3 regions of the Mesorhizobium hunchu genome follow, and region 1 is predicted to be linked to each of the others. Evidence: riboswitches for the same ligand, from Rfam matches in the RefSeq annotation. Region 1 holds a riboswitch; each other region holds the start of a gene.
The links. A riboswitch is a leader RNA that binds a small molecule or an ion and turns the genes downstream of it on or off. The one in region 1 is predicted to bind cobalamin.

Region 1 (11,686 bases):
CTGACCGACTACCGGATATTGCTGGCGACTGGCGCGGCAAGCGTCGTACTGCTCCAGACCCTGCCGGCCACGGCCCAGAGTGAAACCGAACTCTCCCCGGTGGTCGTCAATTCCGGCGCGGGCACCGGCGCCGAAGATGCCAGCGGCAAGGGTAAGGTCAAGGGCGTCGTCGCCAAGAAGACGACGACCGGCTCCAAGACCGCCACCGACATCACCGAGATACCGCAGTCGGTTTCGGTAGTCGGGCGCGAGGAAATCGACGCGCAGGGTGCGCAGAAAGCGGACGAGGCCCTGCGCTATACGGCCGGCGTCTTCACTCAACCCTTCGGTTCTGATACCGACACCAACTGGATGTTCATCCGCGGCTTCCAGGCAACGGCCGACGGCGCCTATCTCGATGGCCTGCAACTTTACAGCTACGCTTTCGGCGGCTTCTACGTCGATTCCTTCGGCCTCGAGAGGGTCGAGGTATTGAAGGGCCCCGCTTCCGTCCTCTACGGCGGCAGCAATCCGGGCGGCGTCATCAACTACGTCAGCAAGCGTCCGACATTCGAGCGTCGGCACTACGCGGAAGCCGGCGTCAACGATGCGGGAACGGCCTATCTCGGCTTCGATGTTCAGGACACCGCGAACAACGACACCGTCGCCTATCGCATGACCGGGAAGGTCGCTGGCGGCAACGGTTACACCGATTATCAGGATGGCTGGCGCGGCATCATTTCGCCGAGCATCACCTGGAAGCCCGACGAGCAGACCTCGCTCACCCTCCACGCGAACCTCACCTATATCGACGAGAACCATAACGGTGACAATTTCCTGCCCTACGAAGGCACGGTCGTGGATCGGGCCGTCGGTGGCGTGAACTACGGCCGGATCAAGCCGGGAACCAATCTTTCCGAGCCGGATATAGATTCCTACAAGCGCCAGCAGGGATCGATCGGCTACGAATTCGAGCATACGTTCGACAACGACTGGACCGTCCGTTCGAACGCGCGTTTCATCGGGACCAAGAACAAGGAAGTCTCGGTCTACGGCAGCGGTTGGGCACCCGGTCTCGCGCCAAACCAGTTGTCGCGCATCAACTGGGATGCCGACACGACCGCCAGGTCGTTCGCCATCGACAACCAGATCGAAGGCAAGGTCGAGACCGGCCCGATGGAGCATACGCTTCTGGCCGGACTCGAATACAAATACTACAATATCGACAACAAGCAGGCCTACAACCTGTTCGACGGAAACGCCAATCCGATCGATCCGTTCGATCCGGTCTATGGAACGCCGCTGTCGCCACGGGAACTGCAGACCAACGAGAACCTCACCCTCAAATCGCTCGGCGTCTATGTTCAAGACCAGATCCGCTTCGGCGACGGTTGGCTGACGACGCTCAACGGGCGCTATGACCGCGCATGGCTGGCGCTGGACAACGGTCCGACCTATTGGGGGACCAGTCCCGATCTCAGCACCAGCTACGGACAATTCTCTGGCCGCGCCGGCCTCGCCTACGAATTCGACAACGGCCTGACGCCCTATGCCAGCATTGCGACATTCTTCAACCCGATCGTCGGAAAGAACGGCGTGACCGGCGAACTGTTCGAGCCCGAGACCGGGACGCAGTACGAGGTGGGGCTGAAATACAGGCCGACCTTTGTTGACGGCCTCTTCACGTTGGCGCTGTTCGATTTGACCCGCCAGAACGTTCCCACCTACAGTGGCCCATTCACGCAAATTCAGACCGGCGAAATCCGCTCGCGCGGCTTCGAGGCGGAGGCCAAGATCAATGTCACGGAAGACTTCAGGCTGACGGGAGCGCTCACGGCCTACGACGTAGACATCACCAAGGCGGATCCCTACAGCGTGGCTACGGTCGGCAAGACACCCGCCATCGTTCCCGAAGTACAGGCCTCGCTCTCGGCGGACTACACGTTCCGGGGCGATGCCTGGTACGACGGCGTCTCGATCGGCGGCGGCCTGCGCTATATCGGCAAGAGCTGGGCCGACAACGAGAACACGCTGCCCGTCCCTGCGGTAACGTTGGCCGACCTCAAACTAGGCTATGAAAAGAACAATTGGGGCATCGACTTCAACGTCACCAACCTGTTCGACAAGACGTATGTTGCCGCCTGCCAGTCTCCCACGGCCTGCTATTACGGCGAAGGGCGCTCGTTCAAGCTGAAGTTGCACACCACCTGGTAGTCGGCGATCCACGGAGCTTCATTCGGGGACAGGCGACACTGTTCCCGAATTCGTTTTGAAAGTCTGCGATGTCGGATGACCGCACTCCCCTTTTCGAGCTGGAGGCCGTTTCGTTCCGGATCGGCGCGCGCGTCATCGTCCACCCGTTGACATTATCCCTGCGGCAGGGGCGTATCTACGGCCTTGTCGGCCCGAACGGCTCGGGCAAGAGCACGCTGGTCAAGATCATGGCGCGCCAGCAGGTGGCCTCGAGCGGATCCGTGACTGTGCTCGGCAAATCGCTGGCGGGTTTCGCCGACCGCGCGTTTTCGCGCCTCGTCGCCTACATGCCGCAGTTCACCCCGCCGGCGGACGGCCTCACGGTCCGCGAGCTGGTTTCGCTCGGCCGCTTCCCTTGGCACGGCGCGCTCGGCCGGTTCAGCGACGAAGACGCGGCGAAGGTCGAGCAGGCGCTCGACCAGACGGACCTGCGATCCTTCGCGGCGCGGACGGTTGACAGCCTGTCCGGCGGCGAGCGCCAGCGCGTCTGGCTGGCCATGATGCTGGCGCAGGACACGCGCTGCCTGCTCCTCGACGAGCCGACATCCGCCCTCGACGTCGCGCATCAGGTGGAAATCCTCGCGCTCGTCAGGGACCTGAGCCGCGAGCGCGAAATGGGCGTGGTCGTTGTGCTGCACGACATCAACATGGCGGCGCGCTATTGCGACGAGATCATCGCGCTGCGTGAGGGTGAACTGGTCGCGCAGGGGACGCCGGACGAAATCCTGGACGGCGCGGTGCTGGATCGCATCTACGGCCTGCCGATGGGCATATTGGCCCATCCGCGGACCGGCGCGCCGATCAGCTACGTCCTATGACCGGGCGAATCGACAGGCGCCGCCTGCTGTCGCTTGTCGGCGGCCTCCCCTTTCTGCCCGCCGGTGCGGCGGCGGCCGAGACGAAAGTCGCGGTGATCGACTGGGGCCTCTTGGAAACGGTGCTGGCGATCGGCGCGGTGCCGGCTGCAGCCACCGAACTCGTCCAGTTTCGCAAGATTGCTGTCGAGCCGACGGTGCCGGACGGCGTGACCGATCTCGGCCTGCGCGGCTCGCCGAACTTCGAGCTCCTGCGCATTATCGAGCCCGACCTGATCCTGATTTCCGGCTTCTACGAATATCAGCGCCCGTCGCTGGAGCGCATCGCCCCGGTCCTCTCGCTGCCGGTCTACGAGGCCGGCAAGCCGCCCTATCCGCTGGCGGTGGCCTCCACACTGGCGCTCGGCGAGCGGCTGGGCCGGACGACGGAATCTGGAACCTATGTGGACGAAACAGAGCGGCTTCTGCGCCGCGCGCGCGACACCCTCGCACCCGTGGCGCATCGCCCCTTCTTCGTCATCAGCCTGGGCGATTCCCGGCATTTCCGAGCCTTCGGCGCCGACGCCATGGCCGGCGACGTGCTCGGCCGGCTGGGACTCGACAATGCCTGGACCGAAGAGACCAGCTACAGCGCGGCGGCGCCGGTCGGCATCGAGGCGCTGGCCCGCGTGCCTCAGGCCTGTATCGTCGTGATCGGCCCGCTGCCGCCCGAAGTCCGGCGTGGCCTCGCCGGAAACGCTTTGTGGAACGCGCTGCCTGCAGTGCGCGAGCGACGGGCGATCTTCCTCGATCCGTTCAATCATTTCGGCGCCCTGCCTTCGGCACGGCGCTTCGCCAGACTGCTGGTCGACGGCGTGCACGGGCTGGCGCATGGCTGACCGTTCTTTCCTGCCCGCGGCATTCTGGGGGACGCTCGCGCTCGTCGCGGCCATGCTGTTCGGCCTGCGGCTGTATGATCTCTGGCCGGCGGCCGCGTCGAGCGCGGATGGCACGGATCTCTCCCGCGTCATCTTGGTCTACAGCTTCCTGCCGCGCGCGGCCGTGGCGCTCGTCGCGGGCGCGGCACTCGGCCTGTCCGGTCTGCTGCTCCAGCACGTCCTGCGCAATCCGCTCGCCGAGCCGTCGACGCTCGGCATCTCGGCCGGCGCCCAGCTCGCCATGGCGGCGGCGCAGATCTATGCGCACGGCCTGATGGAATTTTCCGCCGGCACGGTGGCTTTCGCCGGCGGCGTCGCCGCCGTGGCGCTGATCCTCGGCCTGACATGGCGGCGCGGTCTCGAACCCGTTGCGGTGGTGCTTGCGGGCATGATGGTCGCGCTGACAGCAAACTCGCTCAGCGCCGCCCTCATCCTGGCCAACGGCGAGTATCTCTTCTCGCTGTTCATCTGGGGCGGTGGCTCGCTCGTCCAACAAAGCTGGGAGCCGACGGTCTCGATTGGCCTCAGGCTGGTTCTGGGGCTGCTCGCGGCCGGACTGCTCCTGCGCCCGCTGGCGATCCTCGGCCTGGACGACCAGTCGGCGCGCAATCTCGGCGTTGCCGTCCATACCAGCAGGTTCCTCGTCATCGTGCTGGCCGTTTGGATAGCGACCACAGTGGTGGCGGAGGTCGGGATCATCGGCTTCGTCGGCCTCGCCGCGCCGGCGCTCGCCACGCTGTCCGGCGCGCGTTCGCTGCGCCAGAAACTGGTCGCGACACCGCTGGTCGGCGCCATCCTGCTGTGGCTGACCGACGGGCTGGTGCAGGTCTTCTCGGGACCGGGCGGCGAGCGCGTGCCAACGGGCGCCGCCACCGCGCTGCTTGGCGGACCGCTGCTCCTATGGCTGCTGCCGCGGCTGAAGATGTTCGAATGGCCCTCCATGGGCGCGCAAGCCGACACCGCAAGACGGTCGCCCAGACCGTGGTCCCTCATTCTCCTGACCGCAGCGGGCGTCGTGGCGGCAGCGGCCGTCGCCCTGTCGGTCGGCATCGGTCCGCGCGGCTGGCAGATCGCCTCGGGCGACGTGCTGCCGGATCTGCTCGAATGGCGCGCGCCGTGCGTCGCCGTGGCTGCGGCAACCGGCGCGATGCTGGGTGCGGCCGGCGTGGTCATCCAGCGCGTGACCGCAAACCCGCTGGCAAGCCCCGAGGTTCTCGGTGTCGGAGCCGGAGCCGGAGCCGGCCTTGCCATCGCGCTGATGCTTGGCGCCGCGCTGGGCCTGCAACTGGCGGCTTCGGCGACCGGCGCGCTCGCCGTGCTCCTCGTCATCCTCTCGATCGGCGCGCGCGGCGGCCTCGGTCCGGAACGGCTGCTGTTTGCCGGCATCGCCATGAACGCGCTGTGCAGCGCGGTGCTGACGGCCATGATTGCGCTCGGCAACCAGCAGTCCTACACGCTGCTGCGCTGGCTGAGCGGCTCGACCAACGACGCGGTCGCGTTCGACGCCTGCATCGCACTGTCCGGCGCGATCCTCCTCGTCGCTCCGCTTTTCCTCCTCACGCGCTGGCTCGACCTGCTGGCGCTCGGCGCACCGAGCGCAAAAGCGCTCGGGCTGAGCGTCGGCCCGTCCCGCCTCGTCGTCATCGGGCTTGCCGCATTGATGACAGCGCTCGCCGCGACCTATGTCGGCCCGCTGAGTTTCGTCGGCCTGATCGCGCCGCATCTCGCGCGCCTGCTCGGCCTCGGCCGCGCGCGCGAGCAACTTGCGGGAGCCGTAGCACTTGGCGCGTTGCTGATGGTCCTGGCCGACTGGCTTTCGCGCATTGCCGTCTTTCCATACCAGCTTCCGCTCGGTCTGTTCGCCTCGCTCGTCGGCGGACCGTATTTGATCTATCTGCTCGCAAAGGGAGTGCCGCGCCATGGCTGAGATGCCGCGAACCTTCACCGCCTCGGCAGAGGTGCGGCTGGCCTCTCCGAAGCCGGTGATGGAGCGCCTGTGCGCCCATTTCCGCGAATTCGGCGAGGTGACGGTGGATGGTCTGTGCAGCCGCATCGACACCGGCTTCGGCGTGGCCGGCCTGGAAGCCTGCAAGGGCTGCCTGAGGATTTCGGCCGAAGGCAAAGACGCGGTCGCTCTCGCCTATGTGAAGCTGGCGCTGGCGGAGCATCTGTTGACCTTCGCCATCGACGAGCGGCCTGAGATCGTCTGGCAGGGCGACGGCGCGGCGGGCTCGCCCCTGCCCTATTTCCGCCAGATGCGCGTCGTCCGCACGATGCAGGTGACGCCGCGAATGCGCCGCGTCACGCTGGCCGGCGACGACCTGCAGCGCTTCGCCTCGGGCGGCCTGCATGTGCGGCTTCTGTTTCCGAAGCGGCGCGGCGTGCCACCGGTCTGGCCGACGACCGGCGCCGATGGAAGGCCCTGCTGGCCCGAGACCGCCGACCGTCCGGACGTACGCATCTACACGATCCGAGCCATCGATGTGGCGAAAGGTGAGATCGACATCGATTTCGTCCTGCATGAGGGCGAGGCAATGCCGGGCGCCCGTTTCGCGGCCGATGCCCGGCTGGGCGATATCGTCGGCATGACCGGCCCGGGGGGCGGTAGCATTGGCGAGGCGGACTGGTATCTGCTCGCCGGCGACGAGACGGCGCTGCCGGCCATCGCCCGCATCCTGGAAGAACTGCCGGCCGGGGCGAAGGCGGTGGTGCGCATCGAGGTGGCGGATGCGGCCGAACGGCAGGACCTGCGCTCGGCCGCCAAACTCGACCTGCAATGGCTCTGCCGGGACGGCGCACCGGCCGGAACGACAGACAGGCTCGTACGGGCCGTGCGCGATGTGGCCATGCCCTCGGACGGCCGACCCGTTTTTGCGTGGACCGGATGTGAGCACGCAGCCTTCCGCTCGATCCGCAAATATCTGCGCGAGGACTGCCGCCTGAGCCGCAACGAGCACCTTGCCGTCGCCTACTGGCGCCGCGGCTTCTCCGGCGATACCGCGAGAAAGGAAGTCAGCCAGTAGCCTCGGCTGCCCACACCGCGCCTTGCCGATGACGGACTGGCCGTCGTCTTCACCACGCACGCGCCCGATCACGCCTATCAACTGGCCGACCGGACCCTCGTGCTGTTACGTGGCCGCCCGCCCGAGATCGGCATCATGCTGGCGGCGTTGAAACGCCAGGCAGGTCGCGATATGACTCGCGTCATGAACATCGCCGTGATGCATGATGGCTCCGCCAGCCTGCGCCAGGGCTGCTGGGTGGTCTTTGTCGCCGCCCTCAGCGTCGTGTTCAGCTTCGCGCTTGCCTGTGCCATGCCATTCGCGGCGATCGCAACCGTTGCCGCTGCCAACATGCCGCGGCGCGGCGCGCTAATGCTGACGGGCGTCGCATGGCTCACGAATCAGACGGTCGGCTACCTGGCGCTCGGCTATCCGAGGATATGGGACAGCTTTGCCTGGGGTGCGGCGATCGGCGTCGCGGCCGCGCTCGCAACCGGTGCCGTGTCCTTGTTAAGCGCCAGGATCCGGTCCGGGCCTCTGGTGCTCGTCGCGGGGTTTACGGTCGCGTTCGCCGTCTACGAACTCGCCCTGTTCTCGGCGACCGCAGTCTTGCCGTCCGGAGATGACGCATTCTCGCTTCCTGTCATCCTACAAATCCTCTGGCCGAACATGCTGGCGCTCGCGGCCCTGGCATCGCTTCACAAGCTTGCCCTCTCCATCGGTTTCCTTGCACGTCCGGAAGCCGGGCGTGACGGCGCTTACGCCTGAGCGGATGCGCTTTCCTCCCGAGCGCATCGTCTGCCTGACGGAAGAGACGGTGGAGACGCTCTATCTGCTGGGCGAGCAGGACCGCATTGTCGGGGTTTCCGGCTATGCCGTCCGCCCGCCGCAAGTCCGCCGCGAGAAGCCGCGCGTCTCGGCCTTCACCTCCGCCGATATTCCGAAAGTGCTGGCGCTCGAGCCGGACCTGGTTTTGACCTTCTCCGACCTTCAGGCCGACATCGCGGCCGAGCTTGTCCGCGCGGGCGTCGCGGTCCACGCCTTCAACCAGCGCGACATAGCCGGAATCTTCGCCATGATCCGCACGGTCGGCGCTCTCGTCGGAGCGGCCGAAAAGGCGGAGACGCTGGCGCGCAGCTATGAAGAACGGCTTCGCGGCATAGAGAAGTCGGTCCGGGGGCTACAGCGGCCCCGCGTCTACTTCGAGGAGTGGGACGAGCCGATGATCAGCGGTATCGGCTGGGTGTCGGAACTTGTTGGTATCGCAGGCGGCGACGACGTGTTTCCCGGCAAGGCGAAGGAGAGGGCTGCCAAGGACCGGATCGTTTCCTCGCTAGACGTGGTTGGCACCAGACCCGACATCGTCCTGGCCTCATGGTGCGGCAAGAAAGTGGTTCCCGAAAGGATTCGCTCCCGGCCCGGATGGGAGGCTATCCCGGCCGTCCGCAAAGGCCATACCGTCGAGATCAAGTCGCCGCTGATCTTGCAACCGGGACCGGCCGCCCTGACGGACGGGCTCGACGCGATCCTTGTCGCGCTCGGGACGTGGCGAGATCGGTAGCTCGCCGTCCGGATTGCCATTGGCCGCGGCAGATCCTATGGTCCCCACCGATGGTTCCCGGTCCGCAAGGCCCGGGATGAAAAGGGAACGCGGTGAGGCTCCAGAGCCAATGCCGCGGCTGCCCCCGCAACTGTGAGCGGTTAGCGACGTCCGACATGCCACTGGCTTCACGGCTGGGAAGGTAGGACCGAGCGGTGACCCGCGAGCCAGGAGACCTGCCATCGCGACGAGTTGACCGGACGGGGTGTTCCGGGAGGACGCTTCGAGAGCGGTTGCCACCGCGATCCGGACATCCTTCCGCCCCCATTTCGAGATGGCGGTTTGCAGTGGCGGCGACCAAGCACACTATTCACGTCTGCACCCGGTGCCGTGGTGGGAACGGTCAGCCTGGGTTGCTATTGCTGGGCCGGCTCCAAGACCTTCTTGCCGCCCGGACGACGTGCGATCTCGTTCTCGGCGGCGTTGGCTGCATGGCCGGCTGCGACCGTCCCTTGACAGTCGGCTTCTCGGCGCCGGGCAAGGCAAGCTACCTTTTTGGGGATATCGACCCGGACTTGCACGCGCAGGCGCTGCTGGAGTTTGCGGATCTTTATACCTCATTGTTGGGCGGCTGGTGCAACGAAGGTCAGCGCCCGGCGGGCCTTGCCGGCAAGATCATCGCACGCATACCCGCCCCCGCGGAGCACAGCCTCCAATGACAGCGGCCCTCGTCGAATGCGCTGATCTGGGCTTCCGGACGAAGGATGGACTGGAACTGGTCAGTTCGGTCGCATTGCAGGTTCACAAGAACGAACGCCTCGCCATTGTCGGCCCGAACGGTGCGGGTAAGAGCACCCTCCTGCGCATGCTGGCGGGTTTGCTGCGACCGACAAGCGGGGAGGTATGGCTGGATGGCAGACCTCTTCGTCGGCTGTCCCCTGCGGAACGGGCACTGCGTATCGCGGTGGTCGGCCAGAGCGACGTGCCAGACCCGCGGCTGGCCGTCATCGAATATGTCGAACTGGGTCGCGTGCCGCACCTAGGCCTCCGCGGAAGAAGCACGGACCGCGACATCGTCGTGGACTCGCTGCGGCGCACCGGCATGCTGAAGGTGCTCGGTCGCACCATCGGCTCCCTGTCGGGAGGCGAACGGCAGCGGGTGCAGCTTGCCCGGGCGCTGACCCAGGAGCCAAAAGTGCTTTTCCTGGACGAGCCCACCAATCACCTCGATCCGCGCGCCCGTGGCGAACTGGTCGAGCTGGTGGCCGGCCTGGACATAGCAGTTATCGCCGTCCTGCACGACCTGTCGCTCGTAGCGCCCTTCGCCACCCATGTCGCCATCATGGATGCCAGCCGGCTCAAGGCGTATGGCCCGCCGCGGCAGACGTTGAACGCCGCCCTTGTCCGCGATGTGTTCTCCATCGACGTGCTGCGGCTCCCGCATCCCGTGGAGGACCGCGAACTCACCGTCTTCGACATACCCCTTCGTCTTTCCCGCTAAACCTATAGGAGACCATTCAATGCTCAGGCGCGTCGCCTTCACGCTTATCCCGGCCCTTCTGGCCTTTCCGGCCTTCGCCTATCCGATTACGGTGGACAGTTGCGGTACGCCGCTGACCTTCGATGCCGCGCCGAAGCGGGCGGTCGTCCATGACATCAACATGTCCGAGATGGCCTTCGCCCTCGGGTTGCAGCCTTCCATGGTCGGCGTCACCGGCATCACCGGCTGGTACAAGCTCACGCCCGAGTTCATCAAGGAACAAGGTTCCATCCCGGAACTCGCGCCGAAATATCCGACGATGGAGAACCTTCTTTCCGCGAACCCGGACTTCTTCTTCGCCGGCTGGTACTACGGCATGAAGCCGGGCGGCGACGTCACGCCGGATACGCTTGCCCAGCATGGGATCAAGACGCTGGTGCTGACGGAGAGCTGCGTGCACTTGGACAAGAACCGGCCCGCCGCGTCGATGGACCTCCTCTACGGCGATATCGAAAAGCTCGGCAAGATCTTCGACAAGGAAACGGAAGCCGGAAAGCTGGTGTCGGGCTGGAAAACCGAACTTGCCGGCATCGAGGAAAAGGTCGGCGACCGCAAGGGCACACGGGTGTTCCTCTACGATTCCGGCGAGGACAAGCCGTTCACGGCGGGCAAGTTCGCCATGCCGACTGCGATGATCGAGGCGGCTGGCGGCGTCAACATCATGGCCGACATGGAGACGAGCTGGGGCAACACGGATTGGGAAACGGTCGCCACCCGCAATCCGCAGTTCCTCATCCTGCTCGACTACCAGGACGGCGGCGGCGCACAGAAGCTGATGGAGTTCCTCAAGGCGCACCCGGCCATGAAGGAGACGGATGCGGTGAAGAACGGGCGGTTCGTGCCGTTGCGCTATGAGGAGCTGACGCCCGGGCCGGCCAACATCGCCGCGATCGAGAAGATCGCCAAGGCGATGTATCCCGACGCCTTTTGAGATTGGCCTCCTCTTATTTCCGATCGGCGATGGCGGGCGGGGCGGCGGCGGTCGTCGCCCTCGCGCTTTTGTCGATAGCTTTCGGTTCGACGGTGATCCCGCTGCACGATGTGCTGAGGGCAATTGCCGGTGCCCTCGGACTCGGCGACGGACAAGGTTCCGGTCCGGTCGCGAGCATCGTCGTCGAACTGCGCCTGCCGCGCACGATCCTCGCCGTTCTGGTTGGCGCTGGCCTCGGTATCGTTGGGGCTCTGCTGCAGACGGTGACGCGCAACGATCTGGCCGATCCTTTCCTGTTCGGTTTGTCCTCGGGCGCGGCGGCCGGAGCCGTATCGGTGATAACCGTCTTCGGCGACCGGCTCGGCATCTGGACCTTGCCCGTCGCCGCCTTCAGCGGCGGCATCCTGGCGGCGCTGGTCGTGCTCGGACTCGTGTCGCGCATTCACAGCCAGGGGCCCGAGCGCCTCATTCTCGGCGGGCTGGCGGTTTCGTTCCTGTTCACCGCGCTGACGAACTATCTGGTGTTCGCTGGCGACCAGAGGGCCGCGCATTCGGTGCTGTTTTGGACCATGGGCGGCCTTGGTCTTGCGCGTTGGGACAATATAGGGCTTGCCCTTGTCGGCACCGCCAGCGTCGGCGGGTTCGCCCTGCGCAGCCACCGCAGCCTCGACGCACTGCTTGCCGGGGAAAGCACGGCCGAAAGCCTCGG
Region 2 (11,686 bases), on a different contig from region 1:
TGGTCGATCCACTTCTGACGGCGAGATGCCGCTTCGATCAGCCACGAGGACTCGATCTCGAAGGCGGTGGCGTAGAGCGCCTTGAGGTCGTCCGGGATGCGGTCGATCTGCCCCACGGACCCGTCGAAGTATTTGAGGTCCGAGACCATCACCTCGTCCCACAGGCCCCTCGCCTTCAGGTCATGGACAAGCTGGGCGTTCACGACGGTGAAGTCGCCGCTCATGTTCGATTTGACGAACAGGTTCTGGTAGGCCGGCTCGATCGACTGCGACACGCCGCAGATATTGGAGATGGTCGCCGTCGGCGCGATCGCCATGCAGTTGGAATTGCGCATGCCAGTCTTTTTGACCCGTTTGCGGAGGCTCTCCCAGTCGAGGGTCGAACCGCTGTCCATTTCTACGCCGGGACGTGCTTCTTCCAGCAGACGGATGGAGTCGATTGGTAGGATGCCCTTCGACCACAGCGAGCCGTTGAAGCTCGGATAGCGACCCCGCTCGGCGGCGAGGTCCACCGAGGCGGAAATCGCATGATAGCTGATCGCCTCCATGCTCTCGTCGGCGAAAGCGACGGCAGCGTCGGAGACATAAGGGATACGCAGCTTCTGGATCGCATCCTGGAAGCCCATCAGGCCGAGCCCGACCGGGCGGTGACGCAGGTTCGAGCGCCGCGCCTCGGGGATCGTGTAGAAGTTTATATCGATGACGTTGTCGAGCATGCGCATCGCCGTGCCGACTGTCTTGGCCAGCCGGTCGAGGTCGAGGCCTTTTTCGATGACATGATTGACAAGGTTGACCGAGCCGAGGTTGCACACAGCCACCTCGTCCTTCGAGGTGTTCAGCGTGATCTCGGTGCAGAGATTAGATGAGTGCACGACGCCGACGTGGCATTGGGGCGAGCGAATGTTGCAAGGGTCCTTGAAAGTGACCCATGGATGCCCGGTCTCGAACAGCATGGTCAGAATCTTGCGCCACAGGTCGAGCGCGCGGACCTTACGGAACACCTTTATGCCGCCGGTGGCAGCCTTCGCCTCGTATGTCTCATAGGCGGCCTTGAACGCCGTGCCATAGAGGTCGTGCAGGTCCGACACCTCATCGGGCGAGAACAGCGTCCATTCGCCGTCCGCCTCGACGCGTTGCATGAACAGGTCCGGCACCCAGTTGGCCGTGTTCATGTCGTGCGTGCGGCGACGGTCGTCGCCGGTGTTCTTCCTGAGGTCGAGAAACTCCTCGACGTCGACGTGCCATGTCTCCAGATAGGCGCAGACAGCGCCCTTGCGCTTGCCGCCCTGGTTTACCGCGATGGCGGTGTCGTTGGCGACTTTCAGGAACGGCACGACGCCCTGGCTCTCGCCGTTGGTGCCCTTGATGTGGGCGCCGAGGCCGCGCACCAGGGTCCAGTCGTTACCGAGGCCGCCGGAATATTTCGCCAGCAGCGCGTTGTCCTTGACCGCCTTGAAGATGCCGTCGAGGTCGTCGGCGACCGTGGTCAGGAAGCAGGAGGAAAGCTGCGGGCGCAGCGTTCCTGAATTGAACAGCGTCGGTGTCGAGGCCATGAAATCGAAGGATGACAGGAGGTCGTAGAATTCGATAGCCCTGCCCTCGCGGTCGATCTCGCGCACGGCAAGGCCCATCGCGACGCGCATGAAAAAGGCCTGCGGCAGTTCGAACCTTTTTCCACGCGTGTGCAGGAAATAGCGGTCGTAGAGCGTCTGCAGGCCGAGATACTGGAAGTTCAGGTCGCGTTCCGGCCTCAGCGCCGCGCCCAATCGCGCCAGATCGAAGCGTCCAAGTTCGGGATCGATCAGTTCGGCCTCAATGCCGACACGCAGGAATTCCGGGAAATAGCTGGCGTAGCGCGTTGCCATCTCGGCCTGCGTCGCCTGCTCCGGGCGCCCAGATACGAAGGTGAGCGCCTCCCGGCGCAGGCGGTCGAGCAGCAGCCGCGCGGAGACGAAGGCGTAATTGGGTTCCTGCTCGACCAGCGTGCGGGCGGCCAGGATCGGCGCCAGCGACAGTTCGTCCAGCGAAAGGCCGTCATAGAGGTTGCGTTTGGCCTCGCTCAGGATCGGCGCGGCGGACACGGTATCCAGCCCGTCGCAGGCTTCTTCGACGATACGGGCCAGACGCTCCTCGTCGAGCGGCTTGAGCGATCCATCCTCCGTCTTGACGTGCAGCGACGACGCGGAACTTGCCGCCACCGACGCCTTTTCGGCGGCACGTTCGCGCGCCCGCTCTTCGCGATAGAGAACATAGGCGCGCGCCACCTTATGGTGCTCGCCGCGCATCAGTGCCAGTTCGACCTGGTCCTGCACGTCCTCGATGTGGAAGGTGCGGCCTTCGCCGACGCGCCGTGTCAGCGCGGAAGCCACCTGATCGGTGAGATCGGCGACCACATCGTGCACGCGCCTGGAGCCTGCCGCCGTCGATCCCTCCACTGCCAGGAAGGCCTTGGTCAGCGCGACCGTGATCTTCATCGGATCGAATGGCGTCACCGCGCCGTTGCGGCGGATGACGCGGTAACCCGGCTCCGCCGGCGTATGCCCGCTGTCGCTGGAAAGGATCGGAGCCTTGTCGGTCGCTTCGGTGTGGAGTGTCGTGGTCGCCGGCATCTGTTTCCCCGTGGCGTTGTGGACGGGGCGTGAAGCGGACGCATGTCGACAGGTGGACAGATGCCCAAGCCGCCGCAAGCGCACCTCCGGGACACCCCGCCCGTGGACGTTTCATGCTGTCACGGCAGGTCTCCTGGCTCGCAGGTCATCGCCCTTGTCGGCCTTCCCGATACCTCGCGGCATCAGTGGCATTCATCGACGCAGGCTCGCTGCTTACAGTTGCGGGGGCAGCGCCGGCATTCCCGGAATCGGGGCACCGGCTTCCCTCTTAGCTCCGAAGCAAGAATCGCTACGGAGAACCATGACGTCTACATATAGATCGCCAATTGCATGTTCCGTCAATATTTAGGGTCTCAGAAAGATCGCGATTGTGTGGATGACGGCCCGCCATGCCTCGCAACAATGCCGTTTCCAGCCGTACATCAGATCGATCCAGTCCTGAATTCCTTCGCGCGAATTGTCCTTGGAAATGAAAACGATCAGCACCGCCAGCGAGGTCAGCACAGCGGCGGCCTCGGGCGATCGGATATGTCGGCCGCCCGGACCAGATCACGACCGCCACCCTTCCTGTCTCCACCGACATTCCGATCAGCCCGCAGAAATAAAGTTGACTCATGGCATCATGTTTTAATATCCAGCCATTGCAAACACTTGCCGGGTTGGTCGACTAACCCGGCGGCGACCGTACAGGGCGCAGGCAGACCTTCAAGATCGCCCTGACCGGACGCATCGGTGGATAATCCGGGATGTCAGACATGACCAGCCTGAACTGCGAAGCGCGACTGCGCCTGCCGAATCTGCCGAGCTACATCGGCCTCATCGTCGACCGGTTGCAGAGCTTCGATGCCGATGTCCGCCAGGAGGCGCAAAGGGTCGGCTTCCGCTTCGCCTTCGGGCGGGCTTCCTTTGACATGAAGCCGGGCCTTCTGGTCATGCGCGCCGAGGCGGACGACCGAGACGGGCTTGCCCGTATCAAGGACCTGCTCGCCACGGCCGTGCAGGTCTATGCCAAGGAAGACGGGCCGGAGATCATCTGGAGCGGCGATCTCGCAGGGGACACGCGGCTTGCGCAGTTTCGCGAGATGACAGTCGCCTCCGTCTGCGACCTGACACCGCATATGCGGCGGATCCGGCTCACGGGCGAAGACCTCCAGCGCTTCGGCAAGTTCGGCGGCATGCACGTTCGCGTCCTGTTTCCCACCAGGACGGTTCCGGATCCGATCTGGCCGACCCTCGGCAGCAACGGATTGCCCATTTGGCCGTCAGACGAGCGGCGACCGGCGGCGCGGGTCTACACCATCCGCGCGCTCGACATCGACGCCGGCTTCATGGACGTCGATTTCCTCGTCCATGAGGGCGAAAGCGTCGGCTCGGCGTGGGCGCTCCAGGCCAAACCGGGCCAGAAGGTCGGCATCATGGGGCCGGTCGGCCGCCCTGTGCGGCCGGCGGACTGGTATGTGCTCGGCGGCGACGAAACCGCCCTGCCCGCGATCGGGCGCCTGCTCGAAACCTTGCCCGCTTTCACGAAAGGCGTCGCTTTCATCGAAATCGCAGACCGAAACGAGCGGCAGGCGATCGGCAATGCCACACAGATCGAATTGCACTGGCTGGAGCGGAACGGCAAGGCGGCGGCTATGGACGGGCGATTGGCCGGCGAGGTGCTGTCCGTGCAATGGCCGCGAGACGGTTCCACATTCGGCTGGTTCGCAGCGGAAGCCACCCCTGCCAAAACCGTGCGCGACCATTGGCGCGGCGCAATGGGGCTCGGCCGAGACCAGACGCTCGCCGCCGCCTATTGGCGCCGCGGAGCGGCCGGACTGATGGCGGGCTGACGCTGGTCCGCATTGGGCAACGCCGACGAACTTCAAAAGCGCCTAAAACATGGACCTGAGCGAGAGCTACAAGGAAACAGCGGAGCTTTCGAAGATATCGGGTTGGACAATTACGTGATCTTCGACCGGAAGGCCCGGTAGCCGATGCGCCGTCAGATACCGAGGGCTCAGGGCACCCCTTGGAAGCCAAAAAATACAGCATTTCCAAGGGATTTAAGTGGTGGGTGTGCACAGGATCGAACTGTGGACCCGCTGATTAAGAGTCAGCTGCTCTACCAACTGAGCTACACACCCACACGGCCGGCGAAGCCAGCTTGGGCGGGCATATAGCCGCCGCGTTTCGGCATGTCCAGCCCTGTTCGGCCATTTCCCTGCAATTCCGCCGCAAAGTCTTCTCGCGGCTTTTTCGCTCGGCTGCAACCGCGCCGGAAATCATGCAAATAAGGTTCCCTCCGCCACCTTTACGGCCTGCCCGCCGATGCGGCCGGCGGTCAGCCTGCCGCCTTCGACTTCCAGTTCCAGCCGGATTCGGGACGGCCGCCCCATCTCCAGCCCCTGCTCGATCCAATAGCGCGAGGTGCCATCGCCCGGGCGATCGAACTGCATGACGGCGCCGGCGAAGGCGGCGGCGGCCGAACCCGTCGCCGGGTCCTCGTAAGAGGGACTGCCCGGCACGATCATGCGCGCATGGAAGGCGCTCGCGTGATCCACCGTCTCCCTGCAATAGATATAGGGGCTGGCAAAGGCCCATTCGCTCTTTCGCGGCGCGAGTTCGGACCATGCGGCATTGTCGAGGCGCGCCCTGCCGGCCGCCGCGAGATTGGCGACCGGAATGGCGACATAGGGCACGCCGGCCGAAAAGAACGAGACCCGGTGATTCTCGAAGCCGATCTCGTGCGGGCCGAGACCGAGCGCAGCACCGATCGCTTCCGGGTCGGCGGAAAGCTCCAGTTGCTCCGGCAGCTTCGCCAGGTCGAACTCGGCGAATGTCGCGCCCTGTCCGCGCCGCACGGCACAGCGAACGGGACCGATGTTCTCCTCCAGCACGAAGATGGCGTCGGAGCCGCCGTTCTCCTCCAGTTCCGCAAGCGCCACGGCCGAGCCGACCGTGGGGTGGCCCGCGAAGGGCATTTCGTAGTCCGGCGTGAAGATGCGGAGCCGCGCCCTGTGCCTGGAATCCTCAGGCGGCAGAACGAAGACCGATTCCGACAGGTTGAACTCGCGCGCGACAGCCTGCATCGCCTTGGTGTCGAGGCCCTCGCAGTCGAGCACGATCGCCAGCGGATTGCCGGCCAACGCGCGGTCGGTAAAGACGTCGTAGACGAGGTATCTGCGGTTCTTCATGGCTTGCCCCGTTGCGAACATGAGCGAAATTTAACTTGAATTCAGGACCATAAGGCCCGATGTGTCCAACCATAGGGACGTTCGACAGCATAGGGGTCCGCCTTGGACCAGATTGTCAATCGGCCGGACGCTGATTCCGCTCCGGCAATCGAGACGGCCCTCGGGCTCGACGGCAAGGGACAGAAGAAGCGCCGCCGGCGCGGCTGGTGGTATGTGCTCGCCGCGATCATGGTCGCGGCCGCTGCCGTGGTCGTCTATCAGTCCCGTTCCGGCTCCTCGCCCGCCGTCGACTACACGACGGCGCCCGCGACGGTCGGCGACCTGACCGTCGAAGTTTCGGCGACCGGAACGCTTCAGCCGCTCACCCAGGTCGACATCTCCAGCGAATTGTCTGGCGTGGTGCGGTCCGTCGCGGTGGATGAAAACCAACAGGTCAAGCAGGGCGACGTGCTGGCCAAGCTCGATACATCCAAGCTCGAAGCGCAGATCGAACGCGCCGAGGCCTCGTCCAAGGCCGCCGCGGCCGCCGTCGAAACCGCCCAGATCACGCTCAAGGAAAACGAGCAGGCGCTGGCGCGGGCCAGCGAACTGACGCGGAAGGGCATGGCGACCCAGCAGGCGCTGGAATCCGCAACCGCCGAGCGTGACCGCGCCAAGGCCTCGCTCGACAGCGCGCAAGCCAATCTCGCCATCGCCAATGCCGACCTCAAGACCCAGCAGGCCGACCTTGCCAAGAGCACCATCTACGCGCCGATCGACGGCATCGTGCTGACCCGCTCGGTCGATCCGGGCCAGACAGTCGCGTCTTCGCTGCAGGCGCCGGTGCTGTTCGTCATCGCTGCCGATCTTCGGAAGATGGAATTGAAGGCGGCCGTGGACGAGGCCGATATCGGCACCGTGAAACCCGGCCAGAAGGCCCGCTTCACCGTCGACGCCTTTCCCGAACGGCCGTTCGACGCGACGATCCGCGATATCGCCTATGCATCGGTGACCACCGACGGCGTCGTGACTTATGACGCCCGGCTGGATGTCGACAACGGGCAGATGCTGCTGCGGCCGGGCATGACGGCGACCGTCTCGATCGTGACGGAACAGGCGAACGGCGTGCTGACGGTTCCTTCCGCCGCGTTCCGCTACCGTCCCTCGCTGTCGCGCGACCGCGGCTTCAGCTTCTTCAGCATGTTCACCGGGCGCGGCGGCCGTGGCCGCTGGCGCGACGGGCAGCAGGAAAAACCCGCGGAAGGCTTCCGCACCCTTTATGTACTGGCGGACGGCCATCCGAAGCGCGTCGACGTCAAGATCGGCGCGAGCGACGGCGACCGCACGCAGGTGCTCTCCGGCCTCGAGGAGGGCGACAAGGTCATCACCGACTCCCGGCAGCGGAGCTGATCCGATGGCCGCGCTCATCACCTTCGACCGCGTCTGGAAGACCTACGGTCAGGGCGAGGCTCAGGTCCACGCCCTGGCGGGCGTCGATCTCGCCATTCGACAAGGCGAGTTCGTCGCCATCATGGGGCCGTCCGGCTCCGGCAAATCCACGTCGATGAACATCATCGGCTGCCTCGACACGCCGAGTGCCGGCACCTACAGCTTCATGGGCGTCGATGCCGGGCGGCTGGATCGCAACCGTCGCGCCATGCTGCGCAATCTCTATATCGGCTTCGTGTTCCAAGGCTATAATCTCCTGCCGCGCACGACGGCGGCCGAGAATGTCGAGCTTCCGCTGATCTATCGCGGCGTGGCGAGCGCCGAGCGTCGGGATCTCGCCATGCGCGCGCTGGCCGAAGTCGGCCTGACCGGGCGCGAGCATCATACGCCGGCAGAGCTTTCCGGCGGCCAGCAGCAGCGGGTGGCGATCGCGCGCGCCATCGTCACACGCCCTACCCTGCTGGTGGCCGACGAGCCGACAGGCAACCTCGACACGGCGCGCACGCATGAGATCATGGATCTGCTGACGCGCCTCAACCGGGAATTGGGCCTGACCGTCGTCATGGTCACGCATGAGGCCGACGTGGCCGAATACGCCCAGCGCACGATCCGATTCCTCGACGGTCATGTCGCGTCCGACATGATGAATGTCGAGGTGGCGTGATGATCTGGGAAACCGTCCGCCTGGCGCTCCGCTCCGTTCGCCGCAATGCGCTGCGCTCGTTCCTGACGCTGTTGGGCATCGTCATCGGGGTGGCCGCCGTCATCGCCATGCTGACCATCGGCGCCGGCACGACGGAGAAGGTGAAGACGGACATTGCCAAGCTCGGCTCCAACCTTCTGGTGGTGCGCGCCGGACGCCCGGCCGGGCGCGGCGGCCCCGGCGGGCCTGAACAGCAGGTGCGCAAGCTGGGGGACAAGGAACTGGCAGCGCTCAGGGCGCATCTCACCGGCGCGCGCGCGATCGCACCCGCCGCGCAAAAACAGGTGCGGGTCATCTACGGCACGCAGAACATCACCGCAGGCGTGACGGGCACCGACAGCGACTTTCTGACAGCGCGCGACTGGACGCTCGCCTCCGGCCGTCCGTTTTCGGATTCCGAAGTGCGGTCCGGCGCGGGCGTTTGCCTGATCGGCGAAACCGTGCGCCAGCAGTTCTTCGGCGACGGCGATCCGGACGGCGAGACCGTCCGCGTCAACCGCTCGTCCTGCAAGGTGATCGGCCTGCTCGCATCCAAGGGCTATACGGGCTTCGGGCAAGACCAGGACAATGTCGTGATGATGCCGCTCGCCGCCTATCAGCGCCGCATCGCCGGCAATCGCGACATCGACAATATCTACGTTTCCGCCGACGACAGCACGCCCACGACCGAACTGTTGCCGCGCGTGGAAAATATCCTGCGCGACGTGCGCAGGATTCCGATCGGCGGTGACGACGATTTCGATATCCGCGACATGACGCAGATCGCCGACACGATGGCCTCGGCGACCACGACGATGACCGGCATGCTGTCCGCCGTCGCGGCGGTGTCCCTGCTGGTCGGCGGCATCGGCATCATGAACATCATGCTGGTGTCGGTGACCGAACGCACCCGCGAGATCGGCATCCGCCTCGCGATAGGCGCGCATGAGAAGCACATCCTCATCCAGTTCCTGGTCGAGGCGACGGTGCTTTCGCTGCTCGGCGGCATCATCGGCATCCTGATCGGCCTGTCTTTGGCCGGCCTGGCGTCACTGACGCTGACGATCCCCTTCGCGCCCTCGCCCGCCGTCATCCTGCTCGCCGTCGGCTTTTCCGCCCTGATCGGCATGGTCTTCGGCTTCTTCCCGGCGCTGCGCGGCGCAAGGCTCGACCCGATCGACGCGCTCAGACACGAATAAACGTCCGCCACAGGGCCGCGACGAAATCAGCCCGTCATGCCGGGTTTGAAAAATGCCATTCGACGAGCGGCTTCATGTGCGGCGCGATATCGTCCGGCAGGTCGTTGGCGCTGTGGATGATGACCGGCCCGGCGATCTCCGGTTCCTCCTGGGTCGCCACGAAGGCGTTAATCCGGTTGATGAGCTGGTTCGCGTTCGCCTGCATCCGGTAACGGCGGAAGATGACCGTGCCGCTGCCGGTCGCCAGAAGATAGTGCCGCTGGCCGGGCTGGCTGTCGGCCTCGGCGAGGTCGATGCCGATTTCCTCCATGACCTCGCGGCGCATGTTATAGGCCACGTCCACCTGCCCGTCGCGGAAATCCTCCAGCTCGAAGGAACCGGCGGCGAAATAGACCCGCCCGGCATTGACCGTTTTCGGCCCCATGCGGATGGCGACCAGCGCGCCGTCGCCGGCGACCAGCATGGCGTGCGCGAAGGCATGGCCGGCGTTCGGCGTCAGGCGGTTGCGCCGCCAGTACATGAACGTCGCGTAGCGCACGATATGGCAGCGTCCCGTCAGGCGCCGGTCGCGATAGGAAAGCTCCGACAGGAGCGCCACCGCCCCGTCGAAGATATGCGGGTTGATCGCGGTTTCGTGCAGCCAGTTCTTGTCGATGGCCGGCAAATTGTCGCGTTCGAAAGGATGCGGGGCGGGATCCAGCCTCACATCGATCTCATCGACGGGCAGGATGACATTCTGGGGCAGGTCGAAGCTCATGCGTGACTTTCTTCAGGCGATATCGAGGGTGATGGCGACGGGACAGTGGTCCGAGGCCTTGGGCCGATCCCAGCCGACGCGCGGGAATCGTTCGACCTCCTGCCCTGCCGGAAACGGCGTGCGGTAGGGCTGCCCCTGACGCACGATATCGGGAACCGACTTCGCGTTTCGCCGTGCAAGCGCCGACGAAAGCAGGATGTAATCGAGCTGGCACAGATGGCGCTCCTGCGGCCCACGCGTATGGTAGAGGGTCCAGCGATCCATCTGCGGCCTCCGCTCGACAACGTTTTCACTGAACCCGTCTGCCAGGAGCACGTCCAGGCACGAAAGCGGTTCATCGACGACCTCGAACCGATACCCCGAATAGCCGTCGCCGTCGATGACCGCACGCTGACGATAGTCGTTGAAATCGCCGCAGATCGCCCAGCGCTTGTCTGCGGCATGATCCTTGCCGAACCGCTGCTCGATGATGCGGCGAACGGCTTTGGCCTCGGCGACCCGGACCGGCATGGTCGCTTCACGCCCGTTCAAGCCGTTGCGCGGAGGCCCCATCGACTTGAAATGGACGAGATAAAGCGTGAACGGCTTGCCACCGACCGTAAGGTCGACCTCGAGGCAATCGCGCCGGAAGATGCGTTCGGTCGGCTCATGGCCCGATGCCGCCAGTTCGGGGGTGAACAGGCCGAACTCCTCGAATGTCACATAGGCATGGCTTGTCATGCGCACAAACTCGATCGGCTGCCCGTCGGCCGTCTCGGCGCGCATCATCAGCGCCACGTCGATGCCCCGCGAATCGTTGCCGGAGGTGGTGTATTTCTGGCGGTAGCCCTCGCCGATCATCTTGAAGAGATAGCCGTATTCGAACGCCTTCAACGCCTCGATATTGTCGACCTCCTGCAGGCAGATGACATCCGCCCGGGCCGCAGCAATGGCCAGCGCCGTCAGTTGCCGCGTGTCGTCCGAATGGGCGATGGTGCGTGCCTGTTCGAGATAGCGGTATTCTGCCTCCGTCCGGATATCGAACAGGGCGAGCGTCCGGTCCTCGTTCAATTGATTGCGGAAACCGGAAAAGTCGAACCTGTTCATCAGGTTCTCGACGTTGAACGTGGCCAGACGAAGAGACATGATGGCGACCATTGCCCGCTCGGCGGCGTCAAGACAAGTCCGGAACGGCAAGATCATGCCGGTGCTCGTGCAACTTCTCCGTTCATCGCCCGTTCATTGTAGGAAACCCATGCTTGGCCTACGGGTCCAGGCTTGGGGTCAACCTTTGGAGTGTGCGATGAACAAGCTCTTTGCAAAACCTCTGCGATCCGGCCTGATTGCGGCGGGACTTATCGTCGGTCTGGCCACGCCTCTGATCGCGGGCCCAATGCCGCAGCCCGGTCCAATCGCTCCTGCGTCTGAAAACGCCCTGCTTCAGGTGCGCGACAGCACGGCCGGCGGCGGCACCAGCATGAACCAAATGATCTGGCGCCGTAACCACGGCAGCCATTGGCGCGGCAACCAACGGCATTGGCGTGGCGATCAGCGCCATTGGCGAGGAAACAGGCACCATTGGCGCGGGGATCGCTACTGGCGTTACCGGCACCATCGCAACCACTATCGCGGTTCGGGCCTTTATTTCGGCCTCGGAGTGGTGCCGGGCTATTATTACGGCACACGACACACTTATCGGTCGGGCTCGGCCCATGTCCGCTGGTGCTATAACCGCTACCGTTCGTATCGGGCGTGGGACAATACCTATCAGCCCTATCACGGCCCGCGCCGCCAGTGCCGCTCGCCGTACTAGGCCGCTAGAAACCGCGGACGGCGCCGCGCCCTGGCGCCGTTTC
Region 3 (7,491 bases), on a different contig from region 1:
GCGCTGCACGCGTCTCGGTGGACGACAAGCGCATGATCAACGCCCGCGCCGACGTCAACCAGCTCTTGCCGCTGAAATACCGCTGGGCCTGGGAAAAATATCTGTCCGGCTGCAACAACCACTGGATGCCGACGGAAGTCTCCATGCAGGCCGACATTGCGCTGTGGAAGTCGAAGGACGGGCTCACCGACGACGAGCGGCGCATGCTCAAGCGCAACCTCGGCTTCTTCGCCGCCTCGGAGAGCCTTGTGGCGAACAACATCGTGCTCGCCATCTACCGCCATCTCACCAATCCCGAATGCCGGCAATATTTGCTCAGGCAGGCGTTCGAGGAAGCGATTCACACGCACACCTTCCAGTACATCGTGGAAAGCCTCGCGCTGGACGAGGGCGAGCTGTTCAACATGTACCGCGAGGTGCCCTCGATCACCGACAAGGCGGCGTGGGCGCTCAAGCACACGCAGCATCTGGACGATCCGGACTTCAAGACCGGCACGCCGGAAGCCGACCAGGCCTTCCTGCGCGACCTCGTCGCCTTCTACGTCATCTTCGAGGGCATGTGGTTCTACACCGGCTTCGCGCAGATCCTGTCGCTCGGCCGGCGCAACAAGATGGTCGGCATCGCCGAGCAGTACCAGTACATCCTGCGCGACGAATCCATCCATCTGAACTTCGGCATCGACGTCATCAACCAGATCAAGCTGGAAAACCCGCACCTTTGGACCAAAGCGTTCCAGGACGAAGTGCGCGGCATGATCGCCGATGCCGCCGAACTCGAAGCCGCCTATGGCCGCGATACCATGCCGCGCGGCTTCCTCGGGCTCAACGCGGCGCTGTGCGAGCAATACATGCACTTCATCGCCAACCGCCGCTGTGCCCAGCTCGGCCTCACGCCGGTCTTCGCCGAGACGGAGAATCCATTCCCGTGGATGTCGGAGGCGATGGACCTGAAGAAGGAGAAGAACTTCTTCGAGACCCGCGTCATCGAATACCAGAATGGTGGGGCGCTCTCATGGGATTGAGTTCGGCCATGCCTTCGCCCGCACATTCCGGGTTCGGCTCCCTGGACCGGGTGCGGTGCGAGCGGTAGCTCAGCCGATTATGGACTGGGCAGTCGCATCGCTCTGTACGGAGAACCGACGATGCCGGTTCTCCGTGCACTGCTCCGCTATCGGCTGTGCTCACGCCGCCTGGACTTCCCAACTCGGGAACGGGTCGGGCAGGTTGCGCCAGCGCCCCGGCATGAAATCAATTTCGGCGACGAGGCATTCGTCCAGTCTTCGCCGTATGTCCGATTCGTCCATCGGGTCGCAGCCGATGAAGACGATCTCCTGCCGCCTGTCGCCCCAGACCGGGTCGATATAGGGCTTCATTGCCGCGCGCCATTCCGGGTGGTCGGGCCACTGGTGCTTCGGCACCGAGGCCCACCATAGGCCGCGCCTGTTGGTGCGGATCAGCGCGCCGGCCTGGCTGATCTCGCCGACGTGGTGCGGCCGTGTCGCCAACCAGAAGAATCCCTTGGCGCGCACGACGCCCGGCCACGATCTGTCGATAAACGCCTTCAGCTTCTCCGGATCGAAGGGCCGTCGCTGGCGATAGACGAAGGAGCGGATGCCGTATTCCTCGGTTTCGGGAACGTGGTCGGTGAAGCCGTTCAGTTCCTTGAACCAGAGCGGGTGCGTCTGTGCCTTCTCGAAGTCAAACCGCGCGGTGTCCAGAACCCTATCCAACGGCACTTGCGCGAAATCCGTCTCGACCAGATCGGCGTCGGGGTTGAGCGCGCGCACGATCTTCCTCGCCAGATCGAGGTTTTGGGCGGGCGCGTCCGAAACCTTGTTGAGCACCACGACATCCGCGAACTCGATCTGCTCGACCAGCAGATCGACCAGCGCACGCTCGTCGCCGTCGCCCGCCGTCTCGCCGCGCTCGTGGAGGAAATCGCGCGAGGAATAATCCTTCAGCAGGTTGGCCGCATCGACAACGGTGACCATGGTGTCGAGCCGGGCGACGTCCGACAGGCTTTCGCCGTCCTCGTCGCGGAAATCGAAGGTGGCGGCGATGGGGAGTGGCTCGGCGATGCCGGTGCCTTCGATCAGCAGATAGTCGAAGCGGCCTTCCCGCGACAGCCGGCGCACTTCCAGCAAAAGGTCGTCGCGCAGCGTGCAGCAGATGCAGCCATTGGTCATTTCCACCAATTGCTCGTCGGTGCGCGACAGGTTCGCCCCGCCGTCGCGCACGAGCGAGGCGTCTATGTTCACCTCGCTCATATCGTTGACGATGACGGCGACGCGGCGGCCTTCGCGATTGTTGAGGATATGGTTCAGCAGCGTGGTCTTGCCTGCGCCGAGAAAGCCGGAAAGCACGGTGACGGGTAGTCGGTGATTGGACATCGTTTCGCCTGTCAGATGGTTGGGCGATGACTAATATCTGTAATATTATAACATATCAACCAGAGTTATGTGGTTGTCGCCTTCGCGCTTTGCCGATGTCGCTTTCATGGCTTCGCTTGGGGTCGCTTCGTGGTCTGATCGAGATGTTCAAGGTGCCCGTCAGCGGAAACGACGGCGGGATAATTGGGAAGCCGGTGCCTCTTTCAGAGGGAATGCCGGCGCTGCCCCCGCAACGGTAGCGGAGCTGAACCCCGACTGAAACCACTGGGCGGAAAGCCCGGGAAGGTGTCGGGACGGCCTGACAAGGCCAGCTTCGGAGCCCGGAAACCAGCCTCGGACATAACCTGACTGATCGCGGTGGGCGGTCAAGAGGCAGAGCGCTTCGGGCGATGCTTGCCTGCGGCCATCTACCCCTCAATCACCACCAGTTCAGTCCTTGTGCGAATGCGAGGACGGACATGGATACACGCAACGAGATGCTGAGGCTGATCCGCGAGCGGCGCGACGGCTTTTCCCTTCAGCAGCCCTTCTACATCGATCCGGATTTCTTCCGGCTGGATATGGAACTGATCTGGTATCGCGACTGGCTGTTCGTCGGGCATGACTGCGAGATCGCCAAGCCAGGCGCCTTCTTCACCGTACAGGTTGGCGACTATCCGGTGGTGATCGTGCGCGGCCGCGACGGCCGGATTCGCGCCTTTCACAACTCCTGCCGTCACCGCGGCAGCCGGGTGTGCAACACCGAGCGCGGCACCGCCGCGCGGCTGGTCTGCCCCTATCACCAGTGGACCTACGACCTCGACGGTTCGCTCGTCTTCGCGCGCCAGATGGCGGACGGCTTCTGCAAGGAGGAGTTCGGCCTCAAGCCCGTCGCCTGCGAGAGCGTCGCCGGCTACATCTTCATCTGCCTCGCGGATCAGCCGGCCGATTTCGCGCCGTTCCGCGCGCTGATGGAGCCGTTCTTCGCGCCGCATGACCTCATCGACGCCAAGGTCGCCTACGAATCGACCATCATCGAAAAGGGCAACTGGAAGCTCGTGTGGGAGAACAATCGCGAGTGCTATCACTGCGCCGCCAATCATCCCGAGCTCTGCAAGACGTTCCCCGAAGCGCCGACCATCACGGCCACGAACGCCGCAGAGAAAGATCCGGAGATCCTGGCCCATTGGCAGCGGTGTGAATCCCACGGACTGCCGTCGCGCTTCCGCATCGATGACGCCGGCCAATACCGGGCGACACGTGTCCCGCTGCTGCGTGACGCCGTGTCCTACACCATGACCGGCAAGCGCGCGGTGAGCAAAAATCTGTCGGATAACGTGTCTGCGGAGAAGATCGGCGCGCTGCTGCTGTATCACTATCCGACCACGTGGAACCACGTTCTCGGAGACCATGCCGTCACCTTCCGCGTACTGCCGATCAGCGCCACCGAGACCGCGGTGACGACCAAGTGGCTGGTGCATAAGGATGCCGTCGAGGGAGTCGATTACGATCTCCAGAACCTCATCCATGTCTGGACCGAGACCAATGACGAGGACCGCCGTATCGTCGAGGAGAACGCCTTCGGCATCAAGTCGCCCGCCTACGAGCCCGGCCCTTACTCAGAGATGCATGAAGGCGGGGTAATCCAGTTCGTCGATTGGTATGCCGGGTTCATCGAGCCGCGCCTTGCTGAAGACGACAGGCCCGCGCTGCGCAGCGTGGCGTGAGGAGGCCGGCGTGAACGCGATGACTGATCTCGCTCTCTACCGCCACCTCGATGAGATGGCGCCCTGGAACGACCGGCTGCAGGTGTTGGAGGTGATCGGCGTCTCGGACGAGGCGCCGGACGTCAGGACCTTCACCTTCCGCTCCGATGCGCAAACCTGGTTCCGCTACAAGCCCGGCCAGTTCGTGACGCTGGAACTGCCGGCGGCTGACGGGCCGTTGATGCGCACCTACACCCTGTCGTCGTCACCGTCGCGGCCGTTCTCCATCGCCGTCACCGTCAAGGCACAGCCAGGCAGCATCGGCACGCGCTGGATGTTCGACAATCTCGGCGTGGGGACGCGCATCAGGGCATTCGGACCGGCCGGTGATTTCACCCATCACAACCACCCGGCCGCCAAATACCTGTTCGTCTCGGCGGGTTCAGGCATCACGCCGATGATGTCGATGCTGCGGTGGTTGAACGACTGCGCGCCGTGGACGGACGTTTCCTTTGTCAATTGCGCGCGGCGGCCGGAGGAGATCATCTTCCGCAAGGAACTGGAACTGCTCGGCGCGCACATGCCGGGCCTTTCGCTCGGCTTCCTGATCGAGGAACGGTCGAGCCGGGAAAGCTGGTTCGGTCATATGGGTCGCATCGATGCCGTGCGGCTGCCGCTGCTGTCGCCCGACTTCCGTGAGCGCGAGGCTTTCTGCTGCGGGCCGGAACCGTTCATGCGCGCCGTGCGCGAGATGCTGGCGGCTGCCGGCTTCGACATGGCGCGCTATCATCAGGAAAGTTTTGCTGCGCCGGTGGTCGAGGAAATTCCCGCACCATTCTCGGGCGGCGATGCCGGCGAGCAGGCTGAGACTATTCCGGTCCAGTTCGCCGTTTCCGGCGTCGAGGGCCAATGCCAGCCGGGCCAGACGGTGCTTCAGACAGCACGCGCGTCTGGCGTGCGCATTTCGGCCGCCTGTGAGTTCGGCCTATGCGGCACCTGCAAGGTGAAGAAGCTCTCCGGCGAAGTCGAGATGAGTCACAACGGCGGCATCCTCGACGACGAGATCGCCGAAGGCTTCATCCTTGCCTGCTGCTCGAAACCGCTGTCGCCGCTGGAGATCGAAGCATGACGGCTCGCGACGACGACGACACGATCGCGGCGAGACGCCCGTTCAATGCCGAGGCGATGCGGGCGGTGTCGCCCCTGCCGCCGCCGGAAGAGGTGTTCGCAGACTGGCTGATGTCGGTGCCGCACGGCGCCGACCTCGCGGCTGCGGCGCGCAGGCAGATCGCTCTCATCGACCGGCGCATGTTATTCCATCCCGACGTCCAGTGCCTGCGGATGCTGCTGGTCGCCGTTGCCGGCAACGGCAGTTGGCCGAAACGTCCTTGCGGCTGCTGAGGAGCGGTTCGACGGCTCGAGCGAGAACGGCGAGACGGCCGCTTCCGAAACAAGCGAAGCGGCCGGGCAGGTTCAAGCTGCCTTCGCGACCTTCCTCAGTTCGCGTGCCGCCGCGACCATGTTGACGAGAGCAGGGCGGACTTCCTCCCATTTCCTCGTCTTCAGGCCGCAGTCCGGATTGACCCAGAGCTGGTCGTCGTCGATGCGTTGACGGGCGAGCGACAGCAGATCGGTCATTTCGGCGACGTCCGGCACGCGCGGCGAATGGATGTCATAGACGCCCGGGCCGATTTCATTGGGGTATTTGAAGCTCCTGAAGGCATCCAGAAGCTCCATCTTCGAGCGCGATGTCTCGATGGAGATCACATCCGCGTCCATGGCGGCGATCGCATCGATGATGTCGTTGAACTCGGAGTAGCACATATGGGTGTGGATCTGGGTGGCGTCCGCCACGCCGCTCGAGCACAGGCGAAAGCATTCCACGGCCCAGGCCAGATAGGTGCTCCAGTCCGATTTGCGCAGCGGCAATCCTTCGCGCAGGGCAGCCTCGTCGATCTGGATCATTTTGGCTCCTGCCTTCTCGAGGTCCGCCACCTCGTCGCGGATCGCCAGCGCGATCTGCCGGCATACCGTGCTGCGAGGAAGATCATCGCGCACGAACGACCAGTTGAGGATGGTCACCGGTCCCGTCAGCATGCCTTTCACCGGCCGACCGGTCAGCGACTGGGCATATCGCCACCAGCGCACTGTCATCGGGTTGGGGCGTGAAACGTCACCGTAGATGATGGGCGGCCGAACGTAGCGCGAGCCATAGCTCTGCACCCAGGCGTGCTGCGTGAAGGCGAAGCCGGATAGCTGCTCGCCGAAATACTGCACCATGTCGTTGCGCTCGAACTCTCCATGCACGAGCACGTCGAGGCCGATTTCCTCCTGCCAGCGGATAGCTTCGGCGGTTTGGCTTTTGAGGAAAGCCTCGTAGTCGACATAGCTCATCTCTCCCTTGACGTGGCGGGAACGCGCCTTGCGAACATCGGCCGTCTGTGGAAACGATCCGATCGTGGTCGTCGGAAAGGCTGGCAAATCGAGCTGTCGCGCCTGCAGCTTGCGCCGTGCCGCGAAAGGCCCTGTTCGCCGCAGCATGGCGTCTTCGATATTTGCCAGCCGACCGCCGACCAGGGGATCGTGAACCCTGAGCGAGGATCGGCGCGAAGCGGCAGCGTAGGATGCTGCCTTTATAGCATCGGAGACGGAATCCCGCCCCTCGGTCAGCGCCCTCGACAAGGCGGCCAACTCGTCCATCTTCTGAGCGGAGAAGGCGAGCCACGATTTCAGTTCGGGATCGAGCCCGGTCTCCAGTTCGACGTCGACCGGGACGTGCAACAGCGAGCAGGACGACGCGATCTCTATGCGATCCGAAGGCCAGCCGGCGACAACAGGCTTGACCTGCTCGAGAACTGCGTTGAGGTCTGTCCTCCAGACGTTGCGTCCGTCGACAAGGCCCAGGGACAGCACAAGATCGCTGCTGGCAAAGCGAGCCACCCTTCCCAATTGCTCCGGAGCGCGAACCAGATCGATATGCAGGCCCGCGACGGGCAGCGCCAGCGCCGCCTCCAGATTCTCTCCGAGCGCACCGAAATAGGTCGCCAACATGATCTTGAGGCCGGGGACGGAGGTCTCGAACCGGCTGTATGCCAGTTCCAGCGCCGTGCGCTCGGTGGCCTCCAGGTCAAGCACCAGACAGGGTTCGTCGATCTGCACCCAGTCGGCGCCCGCCTCGCTGAGTTGCTTGAGGAGCTTCACATAGACCGGCAGGATCTTCGGCAGCAGGGACATCAGGCCGAAGGCCCCGGTCCGCGCCTTGGCAAGCTTCAGGAACGTCACCGGACCAAGGATGACGGGGCGTGTGTGGATGCCCAGCGCCCTGGCTTCGAGGAAGTGGTCGAGCGGTTTCGTGGAAGCCAGTTGGAAGCTTTGGTCTTCGGCGAGTTCCGGCACCATGTAATGATAATTGGTGT

Region 2: linked by a shared signal. The riboswitch ahead of ABMA46_RS12685 (ribonucleoside-diphosphate reductase subunit alpha) and the one ahead of ABMA46_RS06660 (ABC transporter ATP-binding protein) in region 1 are both predicted to bind cobalamin.
Region 3: linked by a shared signal. The riboswitch ahead of ABMA46_RS12700 (aromatic ring-hydroxylating oxygenase subunit alpha) and the one ahead of ABMA46_RS06660 (ABC transporter ATP-binding protein) in region 1 are both predicted to bind cobalamin.

The regions. Positions count from the first base shown of each region.
Region 1 covers NZ_JBEBMG010000002.1:654,592-666,277, reverse strand. The annotation lists gene ABMA46_RS06700 (TonB-dependent siderophore receptor) at 1-2,193, shown strand, start outside; gene ABMA46_RS06695 (ATP-binding cassette domain-containing protein) at 2,262-3,050, shown strand; gene ABMA46_RS06690 (ABC transporter substrate-binding protein) at 3,047-3,925, shown strand; gene fhuB (Fe(3+)-hydroxamate ABC transporter permease FhuB) at 3,918-5,891, shown strand; gene ABMA46_RS06680 (DUF2218 domain-containing protein) at 5,884-6,987, shown strand; gene ABMA46_RS06675 (hypothetical protein) at 7,123-7,734, shown strand; gene ABMA46_RS06670 (cobalamin-binding protein) at 7,739-8,527, shown strand; cobalamin riboswitch at 8,562-8,764, shown strand; gene ABMA46_RS06665 (DUF1636 family protein) at 8,722-9,225, shown strand; gene ABMA46_RS06660 (ABC transporter ATP-binding protein) at 9,222-10,007, shown strand; gene ABMA46_RS06655 (ABC transporter substrate-binding protein) at 10,027-10,977, shown strand; gene ABMA46_RS06650 (FecCD family ABC transporter permease) at 11,007-11,686, shown strand, end outside.
Region 2 covers NZ_JBEBMG010000006.1:104,274-115,959, reverse strand. The annotation lists gene ABMA46_RS12685 (ribonucleoside-diphosphate reductase subunit alpha) at 1-2,609, opposite strand, end outside; cobalamin riboswitch at 2,716-2,928, opposite strand; gene ABMA46_RS12680 (DUF2218 domain-containing protein) at 3,365-4,441, shown strand; tRNA gene ABMA46_RS12675 (tRNA-Lys) at 4,660-4,735, opposite strand; gene ABMA46_RS12670 (PhzF family phenazine biosynthesis protein) at 4,874-5,785, opposite strand; gene ABMA46_RS12665 (efflux RND transporter periplasmic adaptor subunit) at 5,888-7,174, shown strand; gene ABMA46_RS12660 (ABC transporter ATP-binding protein) at 7,179-7,877, shown strand; gene ABMA46_RS12655 (ABC transporter permease) at 7,877-9,094, shown strand; gene ABMA46_RS12650 (hypothetical protein) at 9,129-9,851, opposite strand; gene ABMA46_RS12645 (endonuclease/exonuclease/phosphatase family protein) at 9,864-10,976, opposite strand; gene ABMA46_RS12640 (BA14K family protein) at 11,134-11,643, shown strand.
Region 3 covers NZ_JBEBMG010000006.1:116,527-124,017, forward strand. The annotation lists gene ABMA46_RS12690 (ribonucleotide-diphosphate reductase subunit beta) at 1-1,022, shown strand, start outside; gene zigA (zinc metallochaperone GTPase ZigA) at 1,182-2,390, opposite strand; cobalamin riboswitch at 2,524-2,740, shown strand; gene ABMA46_RS12700 (aromatic ring-hydroxylating oxygenase subunit alpha) at 2,849-4,096, shown strand; gene ABMA46_RS12705 (FAD-binding oxidoreductase) at 4,116-5,204, shown strand; gene ABMA46_RS12710 (hypothetical protein) at 5,201-5,476, shown strand; gene metE (5-methyltetrahydropteroyltriglutamate--homocysteine S-methyltransferase) at 5,549-7,491, opposite strand, start outside.